Regions from separate parts of the Sporosarcina pasadenensis genome, predicted to be linked through region 3. Evidence: predicted binding sites of a transcription regulator. Region 3 holds the regulator's gene; each other region holds the start of a gene.

What was found. Region 3 encodes LexA, which represses DNA repair genes until DNA is damaged. Its sites were predicted from a motif close to CGAACATATGTTCG; they were not measured.
Region 1: AB1K89_RS04770 (YhjD family protein) is a predicted target of LexA. The motif match lies at 4,525-4,538, and genes of this name have one in related genera.
Region 2: AB1K89_RS01235 (Y-family DNA polymerase) is a predicted target of LexA. The motif match lies at 5,549-5,562, and genes of this name have one in related genera.

What each region holds. Positions count from the first base shown of each region.
Region 1 is NZ_JBFEGM010000002.1:205,793-214,101, forward strand. Features, by position in the region: gene hemH (ferrochelatase) at 1-419, opposite strand, end outside; gene hemE (uroporphyrinogen decarboxylase) at 445-1,482, opposite strand; gene AB1K89_RS04755 (antibiotic biosynthesis monooxygenase family protein) at 1,700-2,215, shown strand; gene AB1K89_RS04760 (M20 family metallopeptidase) at 2,298-3,464, shown strand; gene AB1K89_RS04765 (competence protein ComK) at 3,627-4,163, shown strand; gene AB1K89_RS04770 (YhjD family protein) at 4,129-4,503, opposite strand; gene AB1K89_RS04775 (nuclear transport factor 2 family protein) at 4,900-5,463, opposite strand; gene AB1K89_RS04780 (response regulator) at 5,760-6,434, opposite strand; gene AB1K89_RS04785 (sensor histidine kinase) at 6,455-7,609, opposite strand; gene AB1K89_RS04790 (YigZ family protein) at 7,755-8,309, shown strand, end outside.
Region 2 is NZ_JBFEGM010000001.1:242,792-251,100, reverse strand. Features, by position in the region: gene AB1K89_RS01260 (PQQ-dependent sugar dehydrogenase) at 1-1,398, opposite strand, end outside; gene AB1K89_RS01255 (transcription repressor NadR) at 1,602-2,141, opposite strand; gene AB1K89_RS01250 (branched-chain amino acid aminotransferase) at 2,232-3,323, shown strand; gene menC (o-succinylbenzoate synthase) at 3,391-4,503, shown strand; gene AB1K89_RS01240 (DUF6612 family protein) at 4,622-5,422, shown strand; gene AB1K89_RS01235 (Y-family DNA polymerase) at 5,609-6,862, shown strand; gene AB1K89_RS01230 (YolD-like family protein) at 7,031-7,363, shown strand; gene AB1K89_RS01225 (ABC transporter ATP-binding protein) at 7,438-8,309, shown strand, end outside.
Region 3 is NZ_JBFEGM010000001.1:389,072-397,380, reverse strand. Features, by position in the region: gene AB1K89_RS02065 (glycerol-3-phosphate dehydrogenase/oxidase) at 1-1,515, shown strand, start outside; gene AB1K89_RS02060 (alpha/beta hydrolase) at 1,512-2,426, shown strand; gene miaA (tRNA (adenosine(37)-N6)-dimethylallyltransferase MiaA) at 2,423-3,373, shown strand; gene hfq (RNA chaperone Hfq) at 3,415-3,639, shown strand; gene AB1K89_RS02045 (trimeric intracellular cation channel family protein) at 3,703-4,296, opposite strand; gene AB1K89_RS02040 (methionine gamma-lyase family protein) at 4,435-5,700, shown strand; gene lexA (transcriptional repressor LexA) at 5,882-6,502, opposite strand; gene yneA (cell division suppressor protein YneA) at 6,704-7,021, shown strand; gene AB1K89_RS02025 (YneB family resolvase-like protein) at 7,021-7,683, shown strand; gene AB1K89_RS02020 (DUF896 domain-containing protein) at 8,006-8,239, shown strand.

The DNA.
Region 1 (8,309 bases), on a different contig from region 3:
ATGGAAATGCCGTGCTTCTCGGCTTCTTCCTTCGCGCGTTCATTATATGATTTCACGGAGAACGAAGAATAATGTGGCGCCAATACGATCGACACCGCTTCTGTAATTCCATCCGCCTCCATCTGTTCCACTGCTTCTTCGACGAATGGCGTAATATGCTTCAAGCCGACATAGACGCTGAATTCGATTTCATCCTGCATCGCATTCAGACGGTCGCCAAGTGCATTCGCCTGGTTTTCCGTTATTTTCGCGAGCGGGGAAATGCCGCCGATCGCTTGATAACGGGCCTTCAGATCTTCCAATTGTTCCGGTGCTGGCGGACGGCCGCGCCGGATATGCGTGTAGTACGGTAAGATATCCTCTTCCTTGTATGGCGTTCCGTACGCCATGACTAAAAGTGCCATTTTCCTTTTTGTCATCAGTTGCACCTCTTTTATTTGCAATTTATTTACGAAGTTGCGCGCTATATTCGTGAACGAACTCTGTCAATCGTTTCAATGTTGCTGGCTGTACTTCTGGGAACACACCGTGACCGAGGTTGAAAATATGGCTGCCGTGCTCGACGCCTTGTTCTACGATCACTTTCGCACGCTCCTCGATGATGTCCCAATCCGCCAGTAGCAATGCAGGATCCAAGTTACCTTGCAATGTCTTCGTTAATCCTCTTTCCCCGGCTTCCTTGACTGATAAACGCCAATCCAAGCCGACGACGTCAACTGGAAGGTCATGCCATTCGTTTGCCAAATGGCTTGCCCCGACACCAAATGTGATTAACGGCACATTCAATTCGCGAAGTTCATTGAAAATGCGTGTCATGACAGGCTTGATGAAGATTCTATAATCCGAAACGTTCAATGCGCCAACCCATGAATCAAACACTTGGATAGCCGCTGCTCCCGCTGCAACTTGTGCTTTAATCGATGTAATGATCGTATCCCCTAATTTATTCATAAGTGCAAACCAAGCTTCAGGCTCTGACACCATGAAGGATTTCGTCAAATTATAGCTTTTTGACGGGCCTCCCTCTATCATATAGCTTGCCAATGTGAATGGAGCTCCAGCGAAGCCGATCAAAGGTACATTCAATTGCTCTTTCAAGATTTTAATCGTATCGATGACGAAAGGAATATCATCCTCCGGCGAAAGCTCTCCGAGATTATGGACGTCTTGTACCGAGCGGATCGGATTTGAAATGACAGGGCCGACGCCCGCTTTTATTTTTACATCCACTCCGATTCCTGGAAGTGGCGTTACAATATCTTTATACAAAATCGCCGCGTCGACATTGTATTGGTCGACAGGCAGCTTTGTCACGTAAGCGCAAAGCTCCGGCTGATGTGTAATCTCTTCTAATGAATACTTCTCTTTAATTTTGCGGTATTCAGGCTGAGAACGGCCCGCCTGCCTCATGAACCAAACCGGTGTATGGTCGATTTTTTCTCCTCTAGCAGCACGAAGCAGTGTATCGTTAAATGTTGTCATAAATCGATTCCCACTTTCTTTATAATAATTATCGAAGTTCACTTATTCGCTTTCAAATATAGACGTTTCCCCTTGGAATGTATAGTGATTGACCCGAATTGTCATCAAATTGTGCGCACTTTTTTTCAACGCCGCCATCAATTAGACATTGTTTGTTTTAATTGTTCCGTTAAGGGAAAATATGAGTAGTACTTATTTTTGGCAGGAGGTTTTCGGAATGTATATGTATTTGACGACCGGAACAAGAGATTTCATGGAGAAGCTCCAAAAGCGTCATGTGAATGAAAAAATGATTCTCATGCACGGCGGCGGCCAGTCGCTCCTATTGCATGAAACTGACGGGAAGTCTGTCTTCCAATCGCCGAGACGGTATGAAGTGATCAGCTCCGCCGGCTCACTGAAGGAAGATGGCTATTTCGTCTACAATAACGTTCCCGTTACGGATGAAGGACGACCTGTCTTCGAACACCGTTTTTCCTCAAGGGACGACCGGATCGAAAGCCAGAAAGGGTTCATCGCTTACCGCCTGCTTCGACCGCTCGACTCGGACACATATATCGTCATGACCGAATGGGAGGAAGCGGTCGACTATGACCGTTGGAAACATTCGCAGGTATTCAAGTCCTCGCCTCTATCGGTCGACATGAAAGAATTCGCAGGCAACACGACACATATTTTTTCCAGTGCTTCTTATATTACGACATATACTGCGAAAACGGATGACGAAGAATGATACGTTGATCGGATTGCGGCCCTCGAATCGTATTGTTATAATTATGAATGTATAAATAATGCGTTTCGAGAGGGGTAATTGAATGAATGAGCAACTGTTCGAGAAGTTGGATTGTGCTTATGAAGAAATGGTCGTCATCCGCAGACATCTGCATATGCACCCGGAATTATCTTTTAAAGAGGAAAAAACTGCGCAATACATCCATGATTTTTACGCAGATCTCGGCGTCGATGTACGTGCAGGCGTCGGCGGCAACGGCGTAGTCGCCCGTGTCAAAGGAGCGCGTCCCGGCAAAACGATCGCTTTGCGTGCCGATTTCGATGCATTGCCAATCCAGGACGAAAAAGACGTCCCTTACAAATCGACAGTGCCCGGCGTCATGCATGCTTGTGGACATGACGGCCATACTGCGGCATTGCTGCAATTGGCGAAGGTGTTCCACGAGTTGCGTGAGGATCTCGCAGGGGAATATGTCTTCATTCATCAACACGCCGAGGAATTTGCTCCAGGAGGGGCCATTTCAATGATCGAGGACGGTTGCCTCGATGGTGTCGACGTAATTTTCGGCACACATCTTTGGTCGCTTATCCCCTTTAAAACTATCGAATATTTAACAGGACCGGTCATGGCGGCTGCCGACCGATTTGAAATCACGATTCAAGGCGCGGGAGGCCACGGAGCGGCTCCGCACCAGACGAAGGATGCTATCGTCATCGGAGCGCAGCTCGTCATGAACTTGCAGCAGCTCGTGTCCCGCCGCGTTGACCCGATCGAATCGGCTGTATTGTCCGTCGGTTCATTCGTTGCGGATAACGCTTTCAATGTTATCGCCGATTCCGCAAAGCTAGGCGGCACTGTGCGCACATTCGATCCCGGCGTCCGCGACATGATGGAGCGAGAAATGGCTCGAGTCGTGGAAGGTACGGCACTCGCCAATGATTGCGAAATCCGATTCGACTATTTCCGCGGCTACCCTGCCGTCGTGAACCATAAAGAAGAAACCGAGCACTTGAAACGTGTTGCAGAATCAGTTCCTGGCGTTGAGCATGTCGTGGAAAGCAAACCGCAAATGGGCGGAGAAGACTTCGCGTACTATTTGGAAAAAGTGCCCGGCACATTCTTCTTCACCGGTGCCCAGCCAGCTGAAACATATCCTCATCACCATCCGAAATTCGATTTTGAGGAACAAGCGATGCTGATTGCAGCGAAAACACTTGGAGCTGCCGCATTGGATTATCAAGCTGAATAAACGATTCCCTCCCCCGTTTGGTGACGGGGGTTTTTTCTTCCGAAGCAAGATTTTTATTGAATAGTTCTAATTATTCATTTAAAAGACTTGTTTTTCTATTTTTGTATCCTATAATACTAGTTGAGGGATGGGATGGAATTAATAGGATAGGGGGAAGTGGATTTGACTGAATTCGAACCAAGATACTATATTTCGCATGATACCCTCATGTTGCAACCGAAGGAAGAGGGCAATAAGATTTTCACAAGGGTTATTGAGCGGGACAAGATAGTGATCGTTCCAAAAAAACCGCTACATATTATGACCGGTTCCTGCACTTACTATGGCTCCAGTTATGCAACCGTCATGAGTACGGCCAGACGATTATTTGGGGATAATAAGCAGAAAGCACCTTTTCTGTTGGCAAACGCTTTCGGCATTCCATTCATATTCATTCCGACATTATCTCCTTCAGCGGATCAAAATGTATGGCTTTCCTACCACGCGATCGATTTTTATGAAGCTGACGGCTTAGGCACTTCCGTCACATTGGAGAATGGAAAAAAGTACAAACTGGACATTTCAGTCCCGACGATGAACCGGCAATATGCTTTGGCCAAATTACTTGAGAGGGATTTCTTGAAGAGGCAGAGGAATTACGGCCGTACTTCCTTTCTGTTTCCGCCTAATGACCCGCCGAATGATTTCCCGACGTTGTAAAATACAAGTCCAATAATTCTTCCGTCCGGTTGCGAAGCCGGACATTTAAATAGCGACGGTGGTCTTCATAGCCGCCATTAATGAAAATGTATTCCGTGAACATACTATCCCTCGTTTTCCGGATTACTTTCATATTATTGCGTCGCAAAAAAAATGTCGTTTCTTGCAGTTCACTTTGGACTTGTTTCATCGTGGCGTCGACCATTTTCAAATAAGGGCCCTTCAATTTGAACGGGCCTTTTTCGAACAGTTCCCGGTCGCGCTGCAATACGATGAGAACCATCGGCAAGTAGATCATGTTTTCAAAATGGGGCAATGCCTTCGCTGGAATTAAAGGCATTACGGTTTCCTCCCTTCAAAAGGAACATTTGTTCCCATTATACCTTCTTCATTTTCAGAAAGCAATATGGTGAGGGAAGGTAATTTTAACCGATTCGTAACGTAAAAGCCGTTACTTTCCGTTGCAGGCGGACGCTTTCCAATCGAACAGCGAAGGGTTCGATTTGCCGTATTTCTGCGCCTTTTGCAGAAATTAAGGCAGCCTACATATCCTGCTCGCAACGCTACGCTTGTGCTCGCAAAAGCCGTTCTTCGTAACGGCTTTCGCTGGAGTCGCCGCCTTCCACTCCAAGCAACTCGAGTCGCGAATAAAAATTATTTGTTAAAAAAAGAATAAAAAAACTGCCCGGCTCGCTTGGGCAGTTTAAGTCTGTGGACATTTAATTGTAAATAAACGTTATTTCTGTTCTTCCATATAATAAACGGAGTTTACTTTCCATTCTCCGCCCTCTTTTGTAAAGACGGTCACTTGCCTGCCATCACGGTTCGTCTCTAAGCCGGTGGACTTCTGTTTCATCTTCGTCAACAAGTTTGCGAACACTTGGGCTTCACCCGTCTCCTCATCAAATTTCACAATCGTAGTGTCCTTAGCTTCGCGGGATAGTTCATATTGTTCAAATACGCTTTCAATGTATTCACGCTCTTCATCAAGATTGAAGCTCTTCGGCTTCTCGGACAGCGTGTCCATATATTCATCGATATTCTGATCGTTAAATGCATGGATATACGTGTCGAATGATTGCATGATCAGCTCTTTTTCATCCGCCGGCACGTTTGCAGCCTCTTCGATTGTGTCGCCAGACATGTTGAAGCCTACTTTATTTTCATCTACGCCGTGGTCGATTGAACCGAATTCACTCGGGCTTTCCCCGTCATTCACCGAACCATGATTCGACGTCTCTTCTTTTTTCGAGCATGCGCCAACAAGAAGCACCAATATAAGCATTGAAAAAACGAGCATTTTCTTCACTATTCTTCCTCCTATACGGTAAAAGGGACCTTCCATGAGGAGGCCCCTTCAGCCTGTTGACAAACGCTCGCATCCGTTGTTGCTCGTGTCGCTCGTCCGCTCATGAACTTTAGTTCTATTCGCGTCTTCGCTCCACTTCGCGCCTAGGCTGACAAGCGTTTTCAATCAGGCTGAGGATATGTCTATTTATCGTGTTTTCCCTAAAATTGAGTGTAGACAAAGTCAAAAAACGACTTTGTCTACATTCTGAAAGGACCTTCCTATAGAAGGTCCTTATTATAATAACATTACTTCACTTCGACCCAGCCGTTTTTGATTGCTGTGACGACCGCTTGTGTACGGTCGTTGACACCCATTTTTTGCAAGATGCTCGAAACATGGTTTTTCACCGTTTTTTCGGAAATGAAAAGCGTTTCCCCGATTGTCCGGTTGCTTTGCCCATCTGTCAACAGCTGCAAAACTTCGCATTCGCGCTTCGTCAATAAATGAAGCGGGCGGCGGATATCATTTTGTTGGAAAGATCCTTTATGTTCACGTTCGCTGAGACGGCGGAATTCGGACACAAGATTATGTGTCACTTTTGGATGTAAATAAGATCCTCCTGCCGCAACGACTTTAATTGCTTGCACAATTGCGTCTGCGTCCATTTCTTTCAGCATATAACCAAGCGCGCCCGATTTCAGCGCATGTGATACATATGATTCATCGTCATGGATGGAGAGCATGATCACTTTCGCTTCCGGAAATTCATTTTTCAGGACTTCCGTCGCTTCCACTCCATTCATGCCAGGCATATTAATGTCCATCAAGACGACGTTCGGCTCAAAGCGGCGGTATAACTCGACCACTTCGCTGCCATCGTCCCCTTCTCCCACTACTTCGAATGAGTCTTCGAAATCCAGGATTCTTTTAACTCCTTCACGGAATAGCTGATGATCATCTACAATTAAAATTTTCGTCATTGTCATTCCCTCCCAATACCCTATTCAATTATATTTTCATGTAACGGAATACGGAATAATACTGTTGTGCCTTTGCCAATTGTCGACATGATTTTCATCTCGCCTTTCAGCAGTTCGACGCGCTCCCGCATCCCTATAATGCCAAATGATTTATCTTTAGTTTGATTCGGGTCGAACCCTACACCATTATCCTTCACGACAATATTCATTGTATCACGAAGCCATTCGACTTTCACCCAAACATCCCTAGATTTTCCATGTTTAAGTGCATTCGTTATACATTCTTGGACAAGCCGGAAAATCGCAACTTCGATGTTGGATTCCAACCTCTTTTCCGTTCCATTATTCATGAAATGGATTGTGACACCTTTTTCATATTCCATGACAGTTGAAGAATATTTTCGTAGTGTCGGAATCAGTCCGAGGTCGTCCAATGCCATCGGACGCAGATCATAGATGATGCGGCGCACTTCAAGAAGGGCATTTCTGACCATTTCTTTCAATTGATTCAGTTCGGATAAGGCATCAATTGGGCCTCTTTCATTGAACGTCTTTTCAATAAGCCCCGATCTGAGCAGCACATTGGCAAGCATCTGTGCAGGACCATCATGGATATCGCGCGATAGTCGTTTGCGTTCTTCCTCTTGGGCCTGGATGATTTGAATGGCGAACTCCTGTTTTTGTCGGGCAGTTTCCAACACTTCCCCGACCTTTTTCAAATCGGATGTCAAATATGTAATTACCGTTGTCACTTGATTGACAAGGTGATCCGCTCTTTCAATCGTTTCCAAAAGGGCCGCAATGCGGCGGTCCAACTCATCCCGCCTTACACGCAATTGCTTTTCTTCCATACGGTTGATTGATAGTCTGACGAGTAAATCGTTAGCAACTTCATACGCTTGACGTACTTCTTCTTCGGAATAGTTCATGAAGTTTTTGGAAACATCTGCCAGCCGTCTTCGAGATTGGCGAGTCATATCTTCCAAGTAATCCCCTTCAGTGATTACCCGGGAAATATCTTCTTTAATAATAACCAGTTCGGTTTGCATCTCATGGAAGGTTTGACGGCTTTGTTCACTAATAGTGAAAATGTCATTTTTGGATTGATCCATCACATTAACCATATTATCGAATATTCTTTCCAAATCCTGGATATCCACTGTCTTCTCTGCCATCTCAACCCCTCCCTTCTGAAAAGCGAAAAAAGCTATACATAGGCAATGTTGCAGTATTCCATAATTCCTTATACACTTTATTATTATATCATCATAAAACTAATTGCGTATTAAGATTGTATTACAAGTGATAGGAGTGCTGCAAATGCGAGCAGATTATAAAACAGTCAATTTGTCAGGTGAAAGTGAAATCGTCATACAGAAGTCCAGATTCCTCACATACGTCAAGCGTGTAGAGAGCGAGGAGGAAGCAAACGACTTCATTCAAGACATTAAAAAGATGCATCATACCGCAACACATAATTGTTCAGCCTATATTATCGGCGAGCACGATCATATCCAGAAGGCAAATGACGACGGAGAGCCGTCGGGCACGGCGGGCTTTCCCATGCTGGAAGTACTAAAGAAGCAAGGGTTGAAAGATACTGCCGTTGTCGTGACACGTTATTTCGGGGGCATCAAATTAGGCGGCGGCGGTCTCATCCGCGCATACGGTCGTGCCACTACCGAGGGGATTGCTGCGACAGGTGTCGTTGAACGAAAGCTGCATGCGCTTATGAAAGTGACGATCGATTATACTTGGCTTGGAAAAGTTGAGAATGAAGCGAGGCAGTCTCCTTACCCACTTGAAGAGATCCTATATGAAGAAGACGTCAGTTTACTCCTATATGTTCCTATTGCGGAAATAGATACGTTCATC
Region 2 (8,309 bases), 150 kb from region 3:
GCCATAAACCCCTAAATATAGTCTTGTTTGATCTATATTCGCTCCTAAACTAACATAATAAGCCGATTGAGACCCAAAATTATAATCAGTCTGAATAACACTAAAATCATTTTGTTTACCATCTGCTCTTACCCTCGTATAAGCTAAAACCCCTCTACCAGGAAGAGTTCCCTCATCTCGGGCAATATCGGTAAACAGTACGCTTCCCGTTAAATCAGTGATTCCATTCCCCATATAGGCTTGCACTCCCGTAAGTGCAGTTCCTCCAAACTTGTCTGGTCGGGGATCTTGATGAAAATAACTTGTTAACGGTTGAAGACGTCTTGATGAAGTTTTTACTGCATCATTGAAATAGGCCATTGTTTTCTCATCAAGAGTCGGATTTGCAGAGCAGCTCCTTATGATCGAAGTAGGAAAAGCTCCTTCCCACCCACGCCAGCCAAAGTTAATAAATCCTTCTTGGTCAGGCTGAGATTTCATTAAAGAAGCTTGAATAAGCTGTGTAACCGGTATTGGTTTATATTGAACGAATGAAAAAATCGACTCTACTAAATCCTGCCCGACAATTCCTACATATTTAATATATTGATTATAAAACCGTTGAAATGAAATGCCTGGTATATTTCGAACCCCTTTGGCAATGACCGTAAGTGTTTCCTGAATAGTTGCGGGAAGTTCAGTAAAACGTGTAACTACCGGTGGATTTTGAATAAATGTATTCCTATCTACATCAATTTCAATTATTTTACCAGCTATTTCCATATTGTTCTGACTTAGATTAAATGGATCATAACCTGATCCGCCATCTCCGGTTGTTAAAACAAGTCTTCCTGTTTCAGGTGAAAAATTTAAGCTATTAACACCGTCATGATTAAAAAATGGTCTTCTTAAATTGAGCAATGTCCGTCGTTTTTGAGGTTGACCATTCAATTGTAAAGTCCATTCTTCAACTGTATCAATATGATCATATTGCGTTTCCCTATTTAGCCACTTTAAGTTTAAAGTGCTGGGGTCACACGGGTTAGGCTTAAAAAATTCGGGAAGACCACCTTGAGCCGGTCTTTCAGCTTCTGTTTGAGGAAGAGCGCCTGGACCTTGTGATCCGGCTACTGAATAATGAAGATAAAAAAGACCGTTATAATAAAAACCGGGATGAAACGCTAGACCTAATAATCCCCGTTCATCATATCCACCACCAGAAACACCAAGTTTTAAGATTCGCGGGCGAATATCTAAAAAAGTTCTTACCTCTCCGTTTCCTATGTAAAAGATTTCTCCTATCTGGGTTGCAATAAATAATCTTTCAATAGAGTCACCCGGAAGCACTGCTGTTTTCATAACGGTAGGTAAATTTATGTTGTTTACGATGGGCCGTAAGCCAACCTTGACTTTTCTCAACAACCTTTACACTCCTTTTTTATTGTTTTCTATGTTAAGAATATGATTAGTTTTGTTCCATTAGCACCAAATTCCCAGCGAGATAAGTTGAGGATAGGTTAGAGAACAATCGAATTTCATTAACAACAAAAAAACATCATCTGCTGAAAGATGATGTAGGTACGATAAAACTTGTTATGAAATTTTCTTTCGATTACTATCCGTCAGTCGACGAGGATGCCCGCTTTCTTCAATGCGATTTCGGCATTGTCGATTTGATGTTGTTCATCAGCGATGACTGTGTGGAGATGGATGCCTCCTTCAGCTAGATTGGACAGGTACGCTGCATTGGCTTCATTGACCCGCCTCATGAATTCCTTCACTTCCAGACGGTTTGCCACCATGATGGAGGCGCTTAAGTCACCGTAGACAGGGTGCTCTATTTTTACATCTTTCACAGTCAACCCATGATCGACGAGGATATTCAACTCTTCCTCCGTTTGCTCGGGTGTATGGTGGCAGACGAGCACTTTTTCAATTCTCTCAGGACCTGCCGACGCGTGCATATATATGTACCCTTGACTTGTCGCAAGTATAGGTTCATTCTTCGCTTTCAATAAAGTGATATCTCCGACGATGACTTGGCGGCTGACATTCGTCAGTTCTCCAAGCTCTTTGCCTGTCATCGGGTTGTCGGCTTTCTGCAATGTTTCGAGTATCAACTGCCGGCGTTCTTCCCCGGGCATCTTCTCAGTTCCAGTCAAAAGTCATCCCTCCATTTCATCCATTTTACCATATCTGTTTCCACTGTTTCGTGTATAATGAAAAAATACATAGTAAAAGGGGGATTTACGATGACGAATTTAGCAGTCCATGTTGAAAAGACCTTAAACCCGAAAACGAAGCCGGCATTTGATCAACTTTCGTTCGGCACTATTTTTACTGACCATATGTTTACAATGGATTATTCAGAGGAGCAAGGCTGGCATGATCCGAAGATTGTTCCGTATGAGCCGATCATGCTCGATCCTGCGGCAATGGTATTCCACTACGGTCAAACAGTGTTCGAAGGGTTGAAGGCGTATGTGACGGAAGATGAGGAAGTGCTTCTTTTCAGACCTGAGGAGAATATGAAAAGATTGAATCGTTCAAATGAAAGGCTCTGCATCCCGGCGTTCGATGAGGAACTCGCTCTTTCCGGCCTTCGGAAGCTCATCCAAGTCGATAAGAGTTGGATTCCGAATATTGAAGGGACATCCCTTTACATCCGGCCTTTCATTTTTGCGACGCAGCCGTATTTAGGGGTCGCTCCTTCAAAAACATATCGTTTCATGATCATTCTTTCGCCAGTCGGCGCCTACTACAAGGAAGGCATCAACCCCGTCAAGATAGCGGTCGAATCCGAATTCGTCCGTGCCGTAACAGGTGGGACAGGCAGTGCGAAAACGGCAGGCAACTACGCAGGTGCAATGAAAGCGCAGGAAGTGGCGGAAGCGAAAGGCTATTCACAAGTACTGTGGCTCGATGGGAAGGAACACCGATACATCGAGGAAGTCGGTGCGATGAACGTCTTCTTCAAATTGAACGGGGAAGTTGTCACACCCGAGCTTAATGGAAGCATTTTAGAGGGAATCACACGGAAATCCGTCATTGAATTGCTGCAGCACTGGGACATTCCTATTACAGAACGAAAGATTTCCATGGAGGAGCTTTACGAGGCTTACCAGTCCGGAATATTGGAGGAAGCGTTCGGCACGGGTACTGCAGCGGTCATCTCTCCAATTGGGGAACTTTATTGGAATGAAAAGAAAATCACCATTAATAATGGGGAGATTGGAGAACTGTCACAAAGGATCTATGATACGATGACAGGCATCCAGACTGGAAGAGCGGAAGACCCGTTTGGATGGCGGATGACAGTGGATGTTGAAACAGTAGGTAAATAATGCAGACATCCTGTCGCTACGGCAGGGTGTTTTTTACGCGTATATGTAAAAGAAAGGGGAATCCATTTTGCAAATTACAGAAGTGACGATCCGTAAGATGAAAATGAGAATGAGGGAACCTTTTTCAACAAGTTTTGGTACGATGCAGGATAAGCAATTTCTGTTGCTGGAAGTTCATGATGAGCTGGGGAACATAGGCTGGGGAGAATCGGTCGCTTTCGATGCCCCATGGTATACGGAAGAAACTGTGGAAACGAACTTGCATATGCTCCGTGATTTCCTTATCCCTCTGCTGCTTGGAAAGGAAATTGGACATCCTGATGACACTGGCCCCCTCTTTGCGCCGATACGCGGAAACAATATGGCGAAAGCCGCCCTTGAATGCGCCGTCTGGGACCTGTTCGCAAAACGGAAAGGGATTCCATTGGCTGAAGCGTTAGGCGGTCAACGTCAGAGAATCGAAGTCGGCATCAGTATCGGGATTCAAAAGGATCTTGCGAGTTTGATCGATAAAGTGCAAAGGTATTTGGAGGAAGGCTATAAGCGGGTCAAAGTGAAAATCAAGCCAGGAGCTGATATTGACGTTCTCCGAGGATTGAGGTCTGCTTTTCCGGACGTACCTCTTATGGCGGATGCAAATTCAGCTTATTCACTAGATGATATCGATTTATTGAAGCAGTTGGACGAGTTCGACCTTCTAATGATTGAGCAGCCGCTTGCACATGATGATATTGTTGATCACGCCGTATTGCAAAAACAATTGAAGACGCCGATCTGCCTCGATGAAAGCATCCATTCATTGGAAGACGTGCGGAAAGCGGTCGAGCTCGGAAGCACGAAAGTCATTAATGTGAAAATAGGGAGAGTCGGCGGCTTGTCCGAAGCGAAGCGAATCCATGATTATTGCATGGAGAGAGGTGTTCCTGTCTGGTGTGGCGGCATGCTGGAGGCGGGAATAGGGCGCGCCCATAATATTGCATTGACATCGCTCCCGAACTTCATCCTTCCAGGAGATACAGCGGGCTCGTCCCATTATTGGGAAAAGGATATTATTGAGCCCGAAGTGATTGTGGAAGATGGATATATAACAGTTCCGACTACTCCGGGTATCGGTTTTATGCCAGATCTCCGCACCATTGCGGAATTCACGACAGACATATGGCATTTTCGGGGAGATTGAAACATTTCCGATTTTCGGTGCAATGCAACTTCTCTTGCGAAATATCCGTCTAATGGATTGATGAAGTATGCATCTTCCAGTAAAATGAACGTAGGTTTTGAAGAGAGGAAGTTTACATGTGAAAAAAATAGTTAGTGCCCTTGCGATTGGTTCGCTCGTTTTTCTTTTGGCTGCTTGCACCAATTCGGGAGGGGCTCAAAAGAAAATGACAGCCGGAGATTTATTGGACAAATCCCAAGAGGCGATGGACACATCATTAAAAGCTGTCCGTTCTCATATTGTGTTTGATGATTACGCGGTGACCGTCTATGACGGCGATATTGAAAATCCCGAGAAAGCTGGCATGAAATACGATATGCAAGTCGAGGCTTTCCTTAATCCTGCTAAAGTGCATGTCCAATCAAAAGTCCTTCCGCGTGGCGTGAAAGCATATAATATGGATTTGTACCAAGTGGGAGATCAAGTGTTTGTCACTGACGACCGCAAAGGCGAATGGGAAGAATTACCGTCTGGTTCGATTGAAGAATTATTCGGCACATTAGTTTCGGAAACCTATCCGATTCTTGACTTGTCCAAGTTCAAAGAGTTCGAAGACGAATTTGTTTTGGAGCCGATCGAATACGGATATGCATTGAATTTAACTTTGAATCGCGATGGTTTCAAGCGGTTCAAGGAGCTTTTCCCGGATGCCGGTCCGCGTGAGGACGGCTTCAGCATCGTCGACAAAATGGAATTGGTCATCACCATCAATAAAAGCACTTCTTATGTGACTAGCTTCAAAATGTCATTGGATATGAGAAACTACAGCGGAGGGAACTCTTATCGGGCCCGCCAAAAGCTGAATGCTACATATAGCTATTTCAACGACATCGAAGACTTCAAGTTGCCAAAGGAAGTTAGTAATATGGCAGCGGAATGAACTGCAGAGGCATCTATCCTTTAACAGGATGGATGCTTTTTTTATTTGCAAAAAACGGGGCTAAAAGACTATTCCGTGGCAGTCCACTTTCCATTATGGCCAATTGGCAATAAGGACCATTGAATATGAACATTCGTTCCGGGTATACTGTATAGAACAAGTGTTCTTTACGGAGGGATACACGCTATGTACGAGAATTTGCCGGACCGGAAAATTGTATGCCTGGATATGAGGAGTTTTTACGCCAGTTGTGCGGCTGCAATGGAAGGATTGGATGTCATGGATACGCCAATCGCCATCATCGGCAATAAAGAACGGAAAGGAGGCATCGTCCTGGCTGCTTCTCCCGCCTTGAAAAAGGAATTCGGCGTGCAGACGGGAATGCGGCTATATGAAATTCCTGATGACCCGTCCATACGGCTTATTGAACCGAAAATGCAGTTTTATATCGATGTTTCCATGGAAATCGCGCGCAATTTGAACCGCTACGTGCCGAAGGAGGCAATCCATGTGTATTCCGTCGATGAAAGCTTCATTGACTTAGGAGGAACGGAACGTCTATGGGGTCCCCCTGAAAAAACGGTCGAGAGAATCCAAGATGAGCTTGTCAGCCAATTCCAGCTCAGATCCGCCTGCGGCATGGGACCGAATATGCTCATGGCGAAGCTGGCCCTTGACTTGGATGCAAAAAAGACCGGCTTTGCCCGCTGGACGTATGCCGATATACCTTCGAGGCTATGGCCGGTCGCGCCACTTAGCCGGATGTGGGGCATCGGCAGCCGGCTCGAAAGGACGTTGAACAATATGGGGATCTTCTCAGTAGGTGATTTAGCCCGCACGCCCCTCGAACGGCTTGAAACGAAATTCGGCATCATGGGCAACCAGTTGTATCATCATGCACATGGCATCGACTTGTCCGACCTTGGGGCGCCGCTTGTCGAAGGGCAAATCAGCTACGGTAAAGGGCAGATCCTATACCGCGATTACACGAAGCGAGAAGACATCCTCGCGGTCATCCTTGAAATGTGTGAAGACGTCGCATTGCGGGCGAGGGAAGCGGGCAAAGCGGGGCGGACAGTCCATCTGTCGATCGGATACTCGAAGAATTCACTCGGAGGAGGCTTCGGACGCTCCCGTTCAATGCATGAAGCAACGAATGACACGATGACTATTTATCGGCTCTGCACAAAGCTGCTCGACGAATTCCACGACGGCCGTCCGGTGCGGCGCATCGCCATTAGTCTGGCGAATTTGGAAAACGAATATGCCATGCAACTCAGCTTTTTCGATGAGCATAAGTGGCGCAACCGCCAACTTGGGGAGACGATGGATTCATTGCGGAAAAAATACGGTTCCACCGCTGTATTGCGAGCAGTTTCCTACACAAACGCAGGAACAGCCGTCCATCGGTCAAAGTTGATTGGGGGACATTACAAATAAATGTTACAGTAAGCTCCGTTGATTGGAGTGGAAGGCGGCGACTCCAGCGGGAAAGCGAGACAGGGGAGACCCCGGAGGGAGCGAAGCGACTGAGGAGGCTCTCCGCTCGCCCGCGGAAAGCGTCCGCCTGGAACGGAAATCAACAGTTTTGCAAAGGGAGATGATCAGATGATCCGTGACCGTGGACGTATCAAATGGACGGCGATGATGCTGCCGGAACATGTCGCACAGCTACGGGAATGGCAGAAGGAAGATGGGCTGCCGACAAGGCAACAGCCCGATGAACAGCAACTCGAACAATGGAACTATCAGATCCATGAAGCCGCAGAAAAGAATTTACAGATTTTCGTGCACTATTGGGACGATGAAACAGTGGCGGAGGTGAAAGGGCATATCCGAAAAATTGATACGTTAGAAGGGATGCTTCACCTCTTTTCCGAGAATGGTGAAACACATCGGATTCTGTTTGTCGACCTGAAAAGTATTTCAGAATCCGAATAATTTGAGTTTCGTACCTTTTCTATTGTTCAGACTTTTGATAGACTATTCAAAGATAGAGAAAAAGGGGGATTACTTTGAAAGTCTTACTGCAGCTTGGCTGGTTTTTTAAACAAAGGAAGAAACAATATGGACTCGGTGTCGCAGCGCTTGTGTTCGTCTCCTTATTGCAATTGCTTCCTCCGAAAATCATCGGCTTGATCGTCGATGATATTACGGAAGCCACATTGTCAGCTTCCGAGCTGACGAAGTGGCTCATCATCCTGGGGCTTGCCGGAATTTTAATGTACGTGTCCCGCTATTATTGGCGTGTCATGATTTTCGGCTCCGCAGTTCTTTTATCAAGGACGATGCGTGAGAAATTATTCAATCATTTTACAAGGATGTCACCTTCTTTTTATCAAAAGAGGCGTGTCGGGGATTTAATGGCCCATGCGACAAACGACATCAATGCCGTACAACAGACGGCAGGAATGGGGATATTGACGCTCGTCGATTCCATTTCAACGGGCGGATTCGTCATTTTGACGATGGCATTAACAATCAACTGGAAATTGACAGTCATTGCACTTATTCCGTTTCCATTCATGATTTTCTTGACAAGCTACTATGGAAGATTGCTGCGCCGGCGTTTCCGCTTTGCGCAGGAGGCGTTCTCCAATCTGAACGATAAGACGCAGGAAAGCATTTCTGGCATCAAAGTAATCAAAACATTCGGTCAGGAAAAGGAAGATATTGAAGATTTCACGGATCTTTCAACAGATGTCGTTGCGAAAAATATGAGAGTGGCAAAAGTCGATGCGCTTTTTGATCCGACCATCACAGGCATATTTGCGGTATCTTATATTCTATCCTTCTACTTTGGAACAAAATTCATCATTGCAGAGGAAATGTCCATCGGTGACATGGTTGCGTTCAGTACATACCTAGGGTTGCTTGTCTGGCCAAT
Region 3 (8,309 bases):
GCACTAATCGACATGCAGGATTTTGCTGCGGGTACTTCCAGCCGATCGACGAAGCTCATCCATGGAGGCTTGCGGTATTTGAAACAGATGGAATTGAAAATCGTTTCGGAAACCGGCAAGGAAAGGGAAATCGTCTATCGGAATGCCCTGCACGTGACGAAGCCCGAGCGTATGCTTCTTCCCTTCCATAAAGGCGGTTCATTCGGAAAGCTGACAACTTCTGCCGGATTATTTGTCTATGATAAATTGGCGGGCGTAAGAAAAGAGGAGCGCCGTGAAATGCTGTCAGCCGAAGAGACGCTTGCAATGGAGCCGTTAGTGCGGGAAGAAGGCTTGCTTGGCGGCGGACATTATGTGGAATACCGTACAGACGATGCACGCCTGACGATTGAAGTATTGAAAAAAGCTGCTCAAAAAGGTGCGCTTTGCCTAAATTACATGAAAGCCGAGCAATTTAACTATGATGACGGAAAAGTGGCGGGTGTCACTTCTCGGGATATGCTCACTGGAGAAGTGATAGACATAAGTGCCTCCGTAGTCGTTAACGCGACCGGCCCTTGGGTGGATGAACTGCGGGAAAAGGACGAAGTGTCTAATGACAAACGGCTGCGATTAACAAAAGGAACCCATATTGTTATAGACAAGGTGGTTTTTCCTTTGCAACAAGCAATCTATTTTGATTCTCCTGACGGCAGAATGATTTTTGCCATTCCGAGGGGTAATAAAGCGTATATCGGGACGACAGATACCTTTTTTGATGGCGATCGAGCCAACCCGGTTGCAAACGAGGAAGACATCGCTTATCTTCTTGATGCGCTTCATTACATGTTCCCTTCAGTGAAGGTGGACCGCAATGATGTCGAATCGACTTGGGCGGGTATACGGCCGCTAATTTATGAAAAAGGGAAGGATCCATCCGAAATTTCACGTAAAGATGAAATTTGGGAAGCGGGGACGGGATTAATCACGATTGCTGGCGGCAAATTGACTGGCTATCGGAAAATGGCTGAAACCGTCGTGGACTATGTCGTCATGCGAATTCCGACAACGTCTTTTGGACCGTGTGTAACGGAGCATCTCCCATTGTCTGGCGGAGACTTTGAGAGTGAAGAACAGTTCGCCATTTACATTGAAAGCAAATCGAATGAAGCCGAATTGTATGGTCTTACGAATGAAGAAGGACGTGCGCTTGCTTCCATGTACGGAACGAATGTCGATCTAGTCTATAACTATGCCAGTGCCGTATCAACAGAGCAAACAGTCTTGCCGGCTACTTGGAAAGCGGAAATCCTCTATTCAATCCATTATGAAATGGCGATGACGCCCTCCGATTTCTTCATCAGAAGGAAAGGAGACCTCTTCTTTAACATTTCGTATGCCAAACTGTATAAAGAGGCTGCAACGGATTATATGGGTGATATCCTTTCGTACTCCGTCGAAACGAAAGAACGGTATCTCGCAGAATTGGAGCAACATATAAAAGAGGCTGAAGGAAAGGTCGGTGAGCGTGTGTGAATGAACAGGTGCTGACGATGTCAGACGATTTTTCCATCTATACCGTTTATGCGCAACCAGAAAAACCACCTATCGCCCATATTCATATTCTGCATGGAGTGGCAGAACATATCGGCCGATATGAAGAGTTTGTAACATTTCTCACAGACGAAGGCTTTGCCGTATCCGGTCATGATCATCGCGGCCATGGCCACACAACCGATTTAAATGGGGAATTAGGAGATTTCGGAGTCGCGGCGGGCTTTGATCGGATCGTTGATGACGCTCATGAGATAATCGACTATTACCGGAATAAATTTCAAGCGCCCAAAATGATCCTCTTCGGTCACAGCATGGGTTCATTTGTTGCAAGGAGGTACGCCCAAAGATTCGGAAGGGAACTTGATAAGCTCATCTGTTTGGGCACAGCAGGCGACCCAGGAGTGAGCCGGCTCGCAGGACAAGCATTAGCGTATATGAAAGGCAAGGCAACGAAATTCGATGAGCCAGATTATTTTATTAATAAATTGATGTTTGGCGGGTTCAACAAAACAGTCAGCAAACCGGAAACACCTGTCGATTGGCTATCGACAGACAAAGGAACGATAGAAAAATATATTAATGACCCATTATGCGGCTTTGTACCGACAACCCGTTTTTTCATCGACCTGTTCGACGGACTTGCAAAAATCAATGATCAAAACAACATCCGACAAATCCAAACCGGATTACCGATCCTCCTCTTATCAGGATTAGATGACCCTGTTGGCAATAAAGGAAAAGGGGTCTGGCAGGCTGCAAGGCAATTTACCGATGCTGGCATCGAGGATGTAACGGTCATGTTATACGAAGGCGGTCGACATGAAATGTTGAATGAAGTGAATCGGGAACAAGTATTTAATTTCGTAAAGGATTGGATAAAAAAAGAATGAATCAATCAGATAAAGTCATCGCAATCGTCGGACCGACTGCATCAGGCAAAACGGCACTAAGCATCGAGCTAGCCAAAAGGCTTGATGGGGAAATTATCAATGGCGATGCAATGCAAGTGTATAAAGGATTAAATATTGGCACAGCGAAAATAACAGAACAAGAAAAGGAAGGAATTCCCCACCACCTCTTCGACATCAAGGAACCGAACGAGTCGTTTTCTGTAGCGGAATACCAGTCGACTGTGCGTAACTGTATTGAAGAGATCCAAAGCCGAGGCAAACAGCCGATCATTGTCGGCGGCACGGGTTTGTATATCCAGTCGGTTCTTTTCGATTTCAGATTCACAGAAGAGGCGGGGGATGAAAAAGTCAGAGCTGAATTGGAAAAAGAACTTGAGTCGGAAGGCGGCGCGGAGCGTCTGTACAATCGACTACAAAAACTGGATCCTGAAAGTGCAGAAAAAATTCATCCGAATAACCATCGTCGTTTGATACGGGCACTTGAAATCATCGAAGTGACTGGCAAAACGAAAAATGAGCATGAACAAGGAGCAGGTGATGCGCCGTTATATGATCATTTAATCGTCGGTCTCAAACTCGACAGGGAAGTTCTTTACGAGCGAATCGATGTAAGGGTCGATCAGATGATGGAGGAAGGACTGCTGGAAGAGGCGAGAGGATTGTGGGAAAAGGGCGTCCGAAATGTCCAGTCGGTCCAGGCGATAGGATATAAGGAGCTTTATCAATATTTTGAAGGCGCCATCTCATTGGACGAAGCAGTAGAGTTAATCAAGAAAAATACTCGTCATTATGCCAAGCGCCAATTGACGTATTTTCGAAACAAAGTGAAAATCTCTTGGTTTGATGTAATTGTAGACAAAGGAAATATTGTAGATGGAATTTTATCGATTTTAAAGGGTTTTGAAGAGGCGGAATCGAATAAGTAAAAAGGCAAGAGAAATATAGAAGCAATTGGAGGCTGGGGTGTATGTCACAAGGTAACATGCAAGAAACATTTTTGAACTCATTACGGAAAAATAACACGTTCGTCACTGTATTCCTATTGAATGGTTTTCAGTTGAAAGGTCTTATCAAATCATATGATAATTACACTGTTCTCTTGGAATCGGACGGCAAGCAGCAATTGATCTACAAGCATGCAATTTCGACGTATGTGCCTGCAAAACCTGTAGTGTTAAAGGATGAGGAATAAAAAATATGTCCCAATAGAAAAAGGAACAGGCTCGCCCTGCTCCTTTTTCTATTGGGTATATTATCAATCACTGCGAGGCAACTCCCAGTGATAATGATAGGATAAGATTCGCAGAGCTGCGACGATAACGAGCAGTGCGTATAGCGCCCAATCATAGTCGTAGAGACCGACTCCTACAAAGAAACCTGCACCTGCCGCCCAAATTGCATAAATATCCTTTTTGAAAATGAGGGGGCGTCTGCCAGCGAGTAGATCTCGGATCACTCCACCGCCTGCACCTGTCAATACAGCGGCAACCATCACTGCGTAAAGCGACATATTCATATTCACTGCAAGCATCGCTCCTTGAATGGCAAACGCCGCGAGTCCTATGGCGTCAAAGTACGTGCCCCAACGATTCCAATGGCTGATGATCGCTTTGGAAAAAAAGAAAATGAATGTTATTAATACCGAAGCAACGATGAAAAGGAAATCTTGGCTCCATAAAACGGATGAAGGCAATCCAAGGAGAACATTTCGTAAAGCACCTCCGCCGAACGCCGTCACCATCCCTAATATATATACTCCAAAAATATCATATTTCTCTTCTTGTGCAACTAACGCTCCGGAAATGGCGAAAGCCGCCGTACCGATAAAACTGAAAACTTCCCAAGCCATGATGTTCCTCCTTACTCCAAACACTTCATATAGTATATCAAAATAGAGGCTCTGCCAATACCGATCGTTTTCGATTGACCAATTCCATTAGACTGATAAGATATACTAGTGACTATTTGTAGGAATGAGGAAATTGGAATGATGATACATGAATTTACTTCCGATATCGAAATGAAAGCGGAAGAAACTGAACAAAAACTGGCCCCTTACTTTAGAAAAATTGAAAAGACGGCCTTTTACAATCAACGGAAAGTGCTGGCGGCATTCCGAAAAAACATGGTGAGCGATTTTCATCTGACCGGCTCTACGGGTTACGGATATGATGATAGCGGCAGGGATGTGCTCGAACAAGTATATGCAGACACATTCGGCGCAGAAGCCTGTCTCGTTCGTAACCAGATCATCTCGGGGACACATGCGATCTCAACGAGCTTGTTCGGCGTACTCCGGCCAGGGGATGAACTCCTTTATATAACGGGTAAACCATACGATACACTAGATTCGATCGTGTCCGGTAACGGTGAAGATACCGGATCGCTTACTGATTGGGGAATCACATACAAACACGTCGACCTGAAGGAAGACGGCGAAGTCGATTTTGATGAAGTGAAGAAGAATATCCATAGTAAGACGAAAATGATCGGCATTCAACGTTCAAAAGGGTATTCGGACCGTCCTTCTTTTCTTATTGAAGAAATCGGGGAAATGGTCTGCTTTGTTAAATCGATTAACCCGGACCTTATCGTATTTGTCGATAATTGCTACGGTGAATTCGTGGAGACGAAAGAGCCGATTGAAGTAGGTGCCGATTTGATGGCTGGCTCACTCATAAAAAATCCAGGTGGGGGTCTTGCTAGAACAGGTGGGTATATTGCGGGACGTGCAGACCTTGTGCAAAAATGTGCTTACCGTATGACATCACCTGGAATCGGTGCGGAAGCGGGCGCATCTCTTGATACGTTGTTGGAAATGTACCAAGGTTTCTTCATTGCGCCGCACGTCGTCAGTCAATCTGTCAAAGGTGCTCTCTTTACAGCAGGATTCCTAGAAAGCTTCGGACTCGATACTACTCCACATTATTCAACTGAAAGGACTGATTTGATACAGTCCGTAAACTTTGAAAATGCTGAGCAGATGATCGCTTTCTGTAGGACAATTCAGGAGAACTCGCCGGTAAATGCGCATTATGCACCAGAACCGTCGTATATGCCTGGCTATACTGATGATGTCATCATGGCTGCCGGAACATTTATTCAAGGCTCAAGTATCGAGCTTACCGCAGACGGCCCGATCCGTCCGCCTTACACTGCCTACGTACAAGGTGGATTGACATATGAACACGTTAAGGCTGCTGTCATGTCGTCCATGGATAAGCTGCTGAAAAATGAGATGATGAGTAATTGACATGAAAAGAGGATGATCCAGTCGAAGCGAATCGACTCGGTCATCCTCTTTTTTCATATACCGTCTAGACTCCGGGTGGCAACCGTTCGGGTCATAAGTCGGCTCCGCTACACGGCAAAAACCGCCGTTTCGCAGATCCTCCTTATGCCTGTCACGGTTAACCGCCACCCTCTGCTTTTGTTTAATGAATTTGGCGGTAAACGCCGACAACTTTCCCAAGAATGGAAACTGAATTGACGATGATCGGCTCCATTGATTCATTTTCCGGTTGCAAGCGGAAGTAATCCTTTTCTTTGAAGAAGCGTTTAACCGTCGCTTCATCCTCTTCCGTCATGGCGACAACAATTTCACCATTGTGTGCAGTATGTTGCTGCTTGACGACGACATAATCCCCATTTAGAATTCCAGCTTCTATCATACTATCTCCGACAATTTCAAGCATGAACAGCTTATCGTCGGACGTACCGTACGTATCCGGCAAAGGGAAGTATTCCTCGATGTTTTCAATTGCGGTAATCGGCAACCCCGCGGTCACCTTTCCGACAAGCGGAACGTGGACTACGCCAGATTTCAGCGCTGTCAGACCTTCAGGATCCAATACCTCGATCGCTCTCGGTTTTGTCGGGTCCCTACGGATATATCCTTTGCTTTCCAATCTAGCCAAATGCCCATGCACGGTTGAGCTTGAAGCTAGTCCGACAGCTTCGCCGATTTCACGCACGGAAGGCGGATATCCTTTCAGCTTCACTTCATCTTTGATAAACGATAGGATATCCTGCTGTCTCTTTGAGATTTTCTTCATAATTCCACCCTCCAAATAATAGAATCAATGATTAACAATTGTGCGAACGCATGTCCGCAGCCGCAATCGTTTCTTAAGGAGAGTATAACAGGTGTTCGGACAATTGGCAAACAAAGGTTCGAAAGTTTTGTTGACTTCTAAAAAAACGTGTCCTATAATGGGAACATGCATTCCGAACAAACATTCTTGGAGGGGTTTTTTATGACTTTCATTCAAAAATACGGATTTATTCTATTAATTGTTTTCCTTTGCACAGCTTTTACAATCGTAGGTGTCATGAGAGAAGCTAAATCAGCTTCAAATTCATTTGTCGAAGTGACAATAGCAGAAGGGGATACTCTTTGGGGATTGGCGCAAGACTATTCCAACAATGATCATCCAAAGAAATGGATTGCGAGAGTAATGGAACTAAATGACATGCAGTCTACTACAATAAAATCAGGAGAAAGATTAATATTGCCGAAAGTTGACCCAGTCTTCCCCGACTCGATGATGACCGAATTGGCGGGAGAAGAATGATGACAGGTAAATTGAAGACATGCGTCCTTTATTGCCGTGTCAGCACAGAAAAGGATTCACAGGAAGCTTCATTATCTAGGCAAGAAGAGGAACTGAAGAAACTTGCAGATGAGCTGGGACTGAAGATCGTACATATATTCAAGGAAAAACATAGCGGCTACGATATGGATCGCGAAGGATTGCTTGACTTATTGGACTTCATCCGCGACGAAAAGATTGACGCTGTACTCATACAAGACGAAACAAGACTGGGCAGGGGGAACGCGAGGGTCGCCATCCTGCATTTGCTCGCCAAGACAAACACCGTCGTCATTACAAACCATGATAATGGCGCATTACAATTGAATGAAATGGACACGATGCTGCTGGAAATATTGGCGATTGTCGAAGAGTATCAACGTAAATTGCACAACGCCAAAATCCGGAGAGGCATGAAACGTGCAGTCCGCGACGGGTACAGACCAGAACGGAATTTGAAAAACAAAGGAAATGTAGAAGGACGCGAACGTATCGAAGTTCCAATCAGTGAAATTGTATCACTGCGTCAAAAGGGACTTACTTTCGAAGAAATCGCAAGTGTACTGAGAGGACTTGGCCATAACGTAAGCAAAGCAACGGTCCACAGAAGATATAAAGAATATGAACTAGAGCAGGAAGGCTGATTGGTTGCACTTCCTGCTCTTTTTGTATACCTTCAAAGTATAGTTTTAATAAGTTCCACTTCTATTGTTTATTGGTTTGTTATTAAGGATCACTTAGGATTGAAACGAAAGGTGGCGACTCCAGCGAAAGCCGTAACGAAGAACGGCTTTTGCGAGTAAAAGCGCAGCGTTACGAGCAGAGTGAAGAAGGCTGCCTTAATTTCTGCAAAATGCGCAGAAATTAAGGCAAATCGAACCCTTCGCTGTTCGATTGGAAAGCGTCCACCTGAAGTGGAAATCCTGTTAACAATTGAATGTTGGACAACACAACTGGAGGAATACCATGTTATCACAAGATAAAATTAAACGAATCAACGAACTATCGAAAAAGTCGAAAACAATCGGCCTATCAATCGAAGAAGCAAAAGAACAAACTCAACTGCGCAAAGAATACTTGGAAACATTCCGCTCATCCATGCGTGACACAATCGAAAACGTCAAAGTGATCGATCCTCAAGGCAACGACGTCACACCTGACAAAGTGAAAGATGCACGGAATAAGAAGTTCCTGAACTGAACATCCGAACATAGGATGGATTGTATTTCATCTATATATTGACTACACTATAGAGGTAATAACAATTGCA